Regions from separate parts of the Cupriavidus sp. 8B genome, predicted to be linked through region 2. Evidence: predicted binding sites of a transcription regulator. Region 2 holds the regulator's gene; the other holds the start of a gene.
What was found. The regulator sigma-54, encoded in region 2, starts transcription at its own class of promoters, with help from an activator protein. The targets are predictions, from matches to a motif close to TGGCANGNAANCTGCTTT.

Region 1: the regulator sigma-54 is predicted to act here: its motif matches at 2,726-2,743, upstream of ACYP5B_RS52125 (PQQ-dependent methanol/ethanol family dehydrogenase).

What each region holds. Positions count from the first base shown of each region.
Region 1 covers NZ_BAAILO010000653.1:26,030-30,233, reverse strand. Annotated here, with positions in the region: gene pqqE (pyrroloquinoline quinone biosynthesis protein PqqE) at 1-342, shown strand, start outside; gene ACYP5B_RS52130 (c-type cytochrome) at 485-814, opposite strand; gene ACYP5B_RS52125 (PQQ-dependent methanol/ethanol family dehydrogenase) at 922-2,664, opposite strand; gene ACYP5B_RS52120 (quinoprotein relay system zinc metallohydrolase 1) at 2,858-3,790, opposite strand; gene ACYP5B_RS52115 (quinoprotein dehydrogenase-associated SoxYZ-like carrier) at 3,787-4,204, opposite strand, start outside.
Region 2 covers NZ_BAAILO010000211.1:69,846-74,049, reverse strand. Annotated here, with positions in the region: gene lptA (lipopolysaccharide transport periplasmic protein LptA) at 1-355, shown strand, start outside; gene lptB (LPS export ABC transporter ATP-binding protein) at 402-1,187, shown strand; gene ACYP5B_RS21315 (RNA polymerase factor sigma-54) at 1,325-2,800, shown strand; gene hpf (ribosome hibernation-promoting factor, HPF/YfiA family) at 2,850-3,200, shown strand; gene ptsN (PTS IIA-like nitrogen regulatory protein PtsN) at 3,580-4,035, shown strand; gene hprK (HPr(Ser) kinase/phosphatase) at 4,071-4,204, shown strand, end outside.

The DNA.
Region 1 (4,204 bases), on a different contig from region 2:
CTGCCGAACGTCACCGCGCGGCCGCTGCGGGAGATCTGGCGCGAGAGCGACGCCTTCCAGCGCTTTCGCGGCACGCACTGGCTACCCGAGCCTTGCCGTTCCTGCGACTCGCAGGCGGAAGACCATGGCGGGTGCCGCTGCCAGGCGTTCCTGCTGACCGGCGATGCCGCCGCCACGGATCCGGTCTGCGATCGGTCGGGAGAACATGGGAGGGTCATGGAGATCGTGCTACAGGGAAGGCTGGCCGAGGTACAGGCGCGCGGGATGGTCTTCCGCAGCGACGGGAATTCGCTCAGGCTAAGCAGCGAAGCGGGCCGTGCTGGTAGCGAAAGCCGGAAGTAAAAAAGCGGAGCACAAAAAATCAAAGACGTTTCACGCCGTGCCTGGGCAGCCGTTCGGGCCGATGTGAAACGTCTTTGCAAATTCTTCCTTCGTATCCGGCTTTTCTCCGACCGTCAGGTCAGGCACCGGTCTCTTCCAATGCTCATCTGATACTCAGAACCCACTGTGCCAGCTTCCTGGCATCCGCTTCACTGATATTTTCGTGCGACGGCATGGGAATTCGCCCCCAAACCCCTTTTCCGCCCTCACGGATCTTCTTTGCGAGCCGCTCGGGCGCTTCCCCGTCCCCCTTGTACTTGTCCGCTACCTCGGCAAAGCCCGGCCCCACTACCTTGGCCTTCATGCTGTGACAAGAAAAGCAACCGCTCTGGTCCGCCAGCGCCTGCATATCGGGCGCTGCTTCGGCCCGAGCCACACACAGGGCCACCAGCACCGCGACCGACAACGATAAGAGTCCTTTCACCTTCTGCATGCACACATCCCAATTCTCTGTTGATCGACCAACCCCTGCGTGTGCCGACATCGGTGTGCGATGCCGGCACGCGCAGGGCAGTTTCACTGCTTGGCTGCCGGCAACGTTCAGCTCTTGTGCAGCTTGAACACCCACACCGAGCCGCCCTGCTCCAGGAAATTCACGCGCTTGGCAACTTCCCCGCCCCACAGCGGCACGGCGCCGCCCCAGCCCGACACCACCGCCACATACTGCTCGCCGCCGTCTTCCCAGGTGACCGGGGGCGCCACCACGCCGCTGCCGGTCTGGAACTTCCACAGTTCCTTGCCGGTCTTGGCATCGGCCGCTTTCAAGTAGCCTTCCGGCGTGCCCCAGAACACCAGGCCGCCAGCGGTGGTCATCACCCCGCCCCACAGCGGCGCGTAATTCTTGACTTCCCACTCGATCTTGCCGGTCTTGGGATTGATCGCGCGCAGCACGCCGATGTAGTCCTCGTTGAGCGGATGGATGGTGAAGCCGGCACCGAGGAAGGCGGCGCCCTTCTTGTACCCGACAGGTTCATTCCAGATATCCATGCCCCATTCATTGGCCGGCACATAGAACAGGCCGGTCTGCGGGCTGTAGGCCATCGGCTGCTGGTTCTTGCCGCCAAGGAAGCCGGGGGCGGCGAAGACGGACTGGCCCTTCTTCGGATCGCTGCCGGCGGCCGGATCGCCCGGGCGGCTTTCCGCGATCATATTGGGCCGTCCGGTCTTCAGGTCGATGCTGCTTGCCCAGGTGATCTTCTTGACGAAGGGGAAGGCGTTGACCAGTTTGCCGTTCCGGGCGTCATTGACGTAGAAGAAGCCGTTGCGATCGGCTTTGCCGCCGAGCCGCTTCCCGTCCTGGTCAAAGGTCACGAACTCGTTGACGCCGTCAAAGTCCCAGCCATCGTTGGGGGTGTTCTGGTAGTGCCAGACGATATTGCCGGTAGCCGGGTCGAGCGCCACGGTCGAGGCCGAGTACAGGTTGTCGCCCTTGCGGATGTGGCTGTTCCAAGGCCCAGGATTGCCGGTGCCGAAGTAGACCAGGCCAGTCTGCGGATCGTAAGTGCCGCCGAGCCAGGTGGCGCCGCCGCCGGTCTTCCAGGTCTCGCCGGGCCAGCTGGCGTTCAGGGTGCCAGTCACGCCGTTCTCGGTCTTGTTGCCGTCCTTGTCGTACTTGTAGCCCATATGGCCTTCCACCACCGGCCTGGACCACACCATCTGGCCGGTCCTGGCATCGCGCGCCTCGACCCGGCCAACTACGCCGAACTCGCCGCCCGAGACGCCGGTCAGCACCATGCCTTTGACGATCAAGGGCGCCGCGGTGTAGGAGTAGCCTGCGGCATAGTCCTCGATTTTTTCCTTCCACACCACCTTGCCGGTCTTCTGGTCGAGCGCCACCAGTTGCGCGTCGAGCGTGCCGAAGATGACCAGGTTGTCGTACAGGGCCGCGCCGCGGTTGACCACGTCGCAGCAGGGCATGATCCCTTCGGGCAGACGGTGTTCGTATTTCCACAGCTTGCTGCCGGTCTTCAGGTCGAGGGCGTAGATGCGGGAGTAAGAGGCGGTCACGAACATCTTGCCGTCGTGAATCAGCGGCTGCGATTCCTGCCCGCGCTGCTTTTCGCCGCCAAAGGAGAACGACCAGGCCGGCACCAGTTGGCTGACGTTCTTTGTGTTGATGCGGGTCAGCGTGGAAAAGCGCTGGCCTTGCGTGCCCATCCCCCACGACAGCACGTCGCCCGCCGACTTCGCGTCGTTCTCGATCATGGCATCGGTCACGGCGGCGTGTGCCGCCAGGCTCGCGGCTGTCGCCGCGACCACCATCATCACCCTTAACGTCCTCATTGTCTGCTCCTCTGTCTTGTTGTCGATCTTCCACGGTGCGCCACGCACACCAGACAGACTCCTGGCAATTCCCATGCCAGTGGAAAACACTGGCAACTGGCCCCTGCCGTGGCCTGCGTTCACCCCGGCGGCGTACCAGCGCGGGACACTGCGTTGACGCTGTTGCGGAATTGAACAACTCAACGGACCCGCTTCAATGCGTCAGCGCGGCGTCCTCATAAGCCGGGTAGAGATGCGTCACGTTGCGCAGGTACTCGGCAGGCATGGCGCCCCAACGGGCATACTCGTTCGGCACGGGCATGGCGATCACCTCCGCCAGGTCGCGCCCTTGCGATGCCGCCCCGGTCATGCGGGCGTCCAGCCAGTGCAGGTAGCCGCGGGTCTGCGCGATGGCATCCGCGCTGCCGAGCGCCGGCCCGTGGCTGGGGATCAGCAGCCGCGCGCCGCTCTCTCGCAGCAGCGCCTGCAGCCGGTCCAGGCTCGCCAGCCAGCGCTTGAGGTCCGCATGCGGTGTGGTCGGCACCCGCTCGCGGAATGCCACGCCACCCGCGAACACGATGCCAGCGCTGCGGTCCAGCACTACCAGGTCGTCAGCGGTATGACCGTCCATCCGCAGCAGTTCGAAGGTGTGCCGGCCCATGGTGCGCTTGCCCGGCATCAACGACTGGCCCGGCGGCGCTGGTTCGGTGCCGCGCATCCAGTCGCCGCACATGCGGTAGAGGTTGTCGGCATAGGCCGGACCCTCGCGCTGCGCACCGGCGATGGTGCCGGCCAGGGCGCTGGCACCCACGTCCGCATAGGCCTGATTGCCGAAGAAGTAATCAGGATGCAGGTTGAGATTGAGGACCAGCCGCACCGGCGCCGCCGTGACTGAGGCGATGGCACGGCGTTGTTGCTCGCCGTACAAGCGCGACGGCCCCGTGTTGATCACCACCACGCCGTCGCCGGTATCGACAAAGGCGGTATTGATGATGTTGCAGCCGTTGTCCGGTGAAAAATCCGCGTTGGCGCCTTCCAGCAGCCACACGTCGGCAGCGATCTGCCGGGGCGCGAGGCGGTAGTCCCCAACCTGCGCACCCGCCGCCTGAGCCGCCAGCAACAGCAGGATCCCCAGCGCTCGTCTCATGGTGTCACCTGTGCAGCGAAGCGGTTACCGTTGTTGTCCCGGCCGGATACCATCATGCCGCGCTCCATGACCTCGCGCAGGTCAAAGGAGAAGATCGGGTTCTCCGCCACCGGCTCATGCAGCGCCAGACGCAACATTGGCTGCCGGGCGGCGTCGGAGATGGTCAGCGACTCGATATGGAAAGCCGGGATGCCAGCCACGAGACCGGTGTCCATCGGGTGCATCACACGCAGCCGCACCCGGCCTCCACTGCCGCCGAAGCCGGGAAACACGCGCGATTCGACCCGGTTCAGCGTGGTGCTCCACGAACCGTCGCGGCGGGTGGCGCCGGGCACCGTGCAGCCGCCGCCGCTGGCATCCACCATCACCCCGCCGACATGCCATATGCCGTCCCGCGTGCGGGCTGCGACCCGC
Region 2 (4,204 bases):
GGGCGGCAAGCAAGCCTATATCCGCCAGAAGCGCGACAACGTCGACGAGTACATCGACGGCTGGGGCGACCGCATCGAATATGACGGCAAGCAGGAGCTGTCCAAGCTGATCGGGCGCGCCCGCATGGCCCGCCTGGCCGGCGCCAAGCTGGTCGACGAGATCCGCGGCGCGGTGATCACCTATGACAGCCGCAACGAGTTCTATACGGCCAGCGGCGGCGCCGAGAACGCGACCGCGGGCAGCCCGTCCGGCCGCGTGCGCGCCGTGCTGTCGCCGCGCCAGGAGCAGCCCGCCAGCGGCGGCGCAGCCAACCCGCTGCCGCTCAAGCCGGCACCCGCCCCCGTCAACCCCTGACCTGACGCCGCCACGCCCCCAATCCACGGATTCTGCCTTGACCTTCATGACCGCTACCCAGACCGCACCGTCCCAGCCCGCCACCCTGAAGGACAGCAGCACGCTGGTCGTGCGCCACCTGAAGAAGCGCTACGGCTCGCGCACTGTGGTCAAGGATGTGTCCCTCGACGTGAAGAGCGGCGAAGTGGTCGGGTTGCTCGGCCCCAACGGCGCGGGCAAGACCACGTCGTTCTACATGATCGTGGGGCTGGTGGCGCTGGACGAGGGCGATATCGTGCTCGACGACAAGCACATCAGCGGCCTGGCCATCCATGAGCGGGCACGCATGGGCCTGTCCTACCTGCCGCAGGAAGCCTCGGTGTTCCGCAAGCTCAATGTGCAGGAAAATATCCGCGCGGTGCTGGAACTGCAGCTCAACGATGGCAAGCCCCTGGGCAAGGCCGAGATCGAGCGCCGGCTGGACACCCTGCTGGATGACCTGCAGATTGCCCACCTGCGCGACAACCCGGCGCTGTCGCTGTCCGGCGGCGAGCGCCGCCGCGTGGAAATCGCCCGCGCGCTGGCCTCCGCGCCGCGTTTCATCCTGCTTGACGAGCCCTTCGCCGGCGTCGACCCGATCGCGGTCGGCGAAATCCAGCGCATCGTCAGCTTCCTCAAGGCGCGCAATATCGGCGTGCTGATCACCGACCACAACGTACGCGAGACGCTGGGCATCTGCGACCACGCCTACATCATCAGCGAGGGCGCGGTGCTGGCGTCCGGCCAGCCTGAAGACATCATCGCCAACGAGTCGGTGCGCAAGGTCTACCTGGGCGAGAACTTCCGCATGTAAAGGCGCGCGCGGCGCCTGCCGCGCATCGGCCCCCCGGGCGGCTTCGGTGTCGCCTTTCATCCTTCAAACGATCATGCGACGCCAGCGATAGCAATTTCCGTTCCACCAGTACGGAAGTTGGGCATAAAATAGGTCGCATGAAACCGTCGCTACAGCTCCGCCTCTCGCAGCATCTCGCGCTTACGCCGCAACTCCAGCAGTCGATCCGGCTGCTGCAACTGTCCACGCTTGAACTGCAGCAGGAAGTGGAACAGGCGCTGACCGAGAACCCCTTGCTCGAGCGCGAGAACGACTGGCTCGACAGCCCGTTGCGCGTGTCCTCGGACGGCTCGGTGAACCTCCAGAGCGCGCCCGCGCCAGCGCCCGCCGATGGCCAGGGCACCAGCGAAAACCGCCCCGATGGCGCCCCCGAAGCCGACGACAGCTATTCCGACAGCAACGAGGATTACGGCAACGACTGGAGCCTGGACGATTTCGCCCGCCGCCCGCAAGGCGAAGACGACGAAAAAACACCGATGCAGCTGCGCGACGCCGAGCCCACGCTGCGCGAACACCTCATGGAGCAGCTGGCGCCGCTCAAGATTTCCCTGCGAGACAAAGGGCTGGCCATCTTCCTGGTCGAATCCCTGGACGATGACGGCTACCTGAGCGCCACGCTCGAGGAAATCTGCAGCGAGCTGCCGGAGGAGCTCGAGTTCGAGGTCGACGAGATCCAGGCCGTGCTTACGCTGCTGCAGAGCTTCGATCCACCGGGCGTCGGGGCGCGCAACGCAGCCGAGTGCCTGGCGCTGCAACTGCGCAGGCTCAAGCATCCGCAGCGCGAACTGGCGCTGAGCATCGTCACCAATCACCTGGAGCTGCTGGCGGTGCGCGATTACACGCGCCTGAAAAAAGCCCTGCAAGTGGACGAGCCGGAACTCAAGGCGGCGCATGAACTGATCCGCTCGCTCGCGCCCTATCCCGGCCATGCCTACAGCCGGCCGGAAGCCGACTTCGTGGTACCCGATGTTTTCGTTCGAAAGTTGAGCGGCGGATGGATCGCCCATCTCAACCCGGATGTGATGCCGCGGCTACGTATCAACGACATGTACGCGCAGATTTTGCGCGGTGCAAAAGGCGATGCCGGCGCGGCGGGACTGCAGCAAAAGCTGCAGGAAGCACGCTGGTTGATCAAGAATATCCAGCAGAGGTTCGACACGATATTGCGCGTCGCACAAGCCATTGTCGAACGTCAAAAGAACTTCTTCACCCACGGTGAAATTGCGATGCGCCCCTTGGTTTTGCGGGAGATTGCCGATACACTGGGTTTACACGAGTCCACCATCTCTCGGGTGACTACCAATAAGTACATGGCAACGCCGATGGGGACTTTCGAGCTGAAGTATTTTTTCGGCTCTCACGTATCCACAGAAACCGGCGGCGCGGCCTCATCAACGGCAATCCGTGCGTTGATCAAGCAATTGATAGGAGCCGAAGACGCTAGGAACCCCTTGTCCGACAGCCGGATTGCCGAATTGCTCGGCGAGCAAGGCTTTGTGGTAGCACGGCGTACCGTTGCCAAATACCGCGAAGCGCTCAAGATTCCCGCGGTCAATCTCCGTAAGACTTTGTAGCCGAGCTGCATCGCCTGCCTGATGCAGCTCTTTCAGAAGGAGAAACGCTATGAACTTCAAGATCAGTGGACACCACTTGGACATCACGCCCCCTCTGCGTGAGTACGTGGAAACGAAACTGGAGCGTATCGTCAGGCATTTCGATCAAGTCATTGGCGTAAGTGTGCTGCTCTCTGTCGACAATACAAAAGAAAAGGACCGGCGGCAGTACGCGGAAATCAATCTACATCTCAAGGGCAAGGACATCTTTGTCGAAGCGCATCATGAAGACCTGTATGCCGCTATCGACGCATTGGTCGACAAGCTCGACCGGCAGGTGATTCGCCACAAGGATCGCGTGCAAAGCCACGACCGTGAAGCGGTCAAGTACCAGATGGCCGCATCCCAGATGCAGCAATGACCGTGCCTGGCGGCCCACATACCGGGCCGTCGGTGTCAGTCCATTGAAAACGGAATCAAGCCGCGCCCAGCGCGGCTTTTTCGTTCCAGCCTCCCCCCTTCGGGCCACGCAGGGGATTCCGCAACGCATATGTACCGGTGTATGCTGTGCCATACATAGTTGATTTGCCTGGCCATTTCCGTGCATGCGGCACCGCTTCAGCGCCTCGGCTATTGCAATGCACAAAGCGGCAGCGGGCCTGCTCTATAATGGCCAGACGCCCGACACCGGCATGGGGACACCCGGTGGAAACATCGGGCCTTGGTTTTTATCTTCTTTCCGCCCGGCGGGACGCCTCCTTGCCCCGGGCCTGCTTTCTAGAAAACCCTGCGCATTCCACATGAATCGTTTGGCTAAATTGCTGCCACCCGGCAACATCAACCTCGACGTCAGCGTCACCAGCAAGAAGCGCGTGTTCGAACAGGCCGGGCTCCTCTTCGAGAACAACCATGGCGTTGCGCGCGCGACCGTGACCGACAACCTGTTCGCCCGCGAGTCGCTGGGGTCCACCGGCCTTGGCGCCGGGGTTGCGATCCCCCACGGCCGCATCAAGGGACTGAAGCAGCCGCTGGCCGCCTTCATGCGCCTGGCCGAGCCGATCCCCTTCGAGTCGCCCGACGGTAAGCCGGTAGCGCTGCTGATCTTCCTGCTGGTGCCCGAACAGGCCACCCAGCAGCATCTGGAAATTCTCTCCGAGATCGCCCAGTTGCTGTCCGACCGCGAGATGCGCGAAGGACTGGCTACCCTGCCCACCCCCGACGACGTGCACCAGTTGCTGACGCAATGGCACCCTTGATCCGCCACTGAAAGCCCGTCCCTGAAAGCACCCGAATGGAACTCACTGGCGTCACCTCGCAGTCGATCTTCGACGACAACGCAGCCGATATCAAACTCTCCTGGGTAGCAGGACTGGAAGGCGCGGACCGGGCCTTCGATGTCGAGTTTGCGCGTGAAGCCACGTCGGC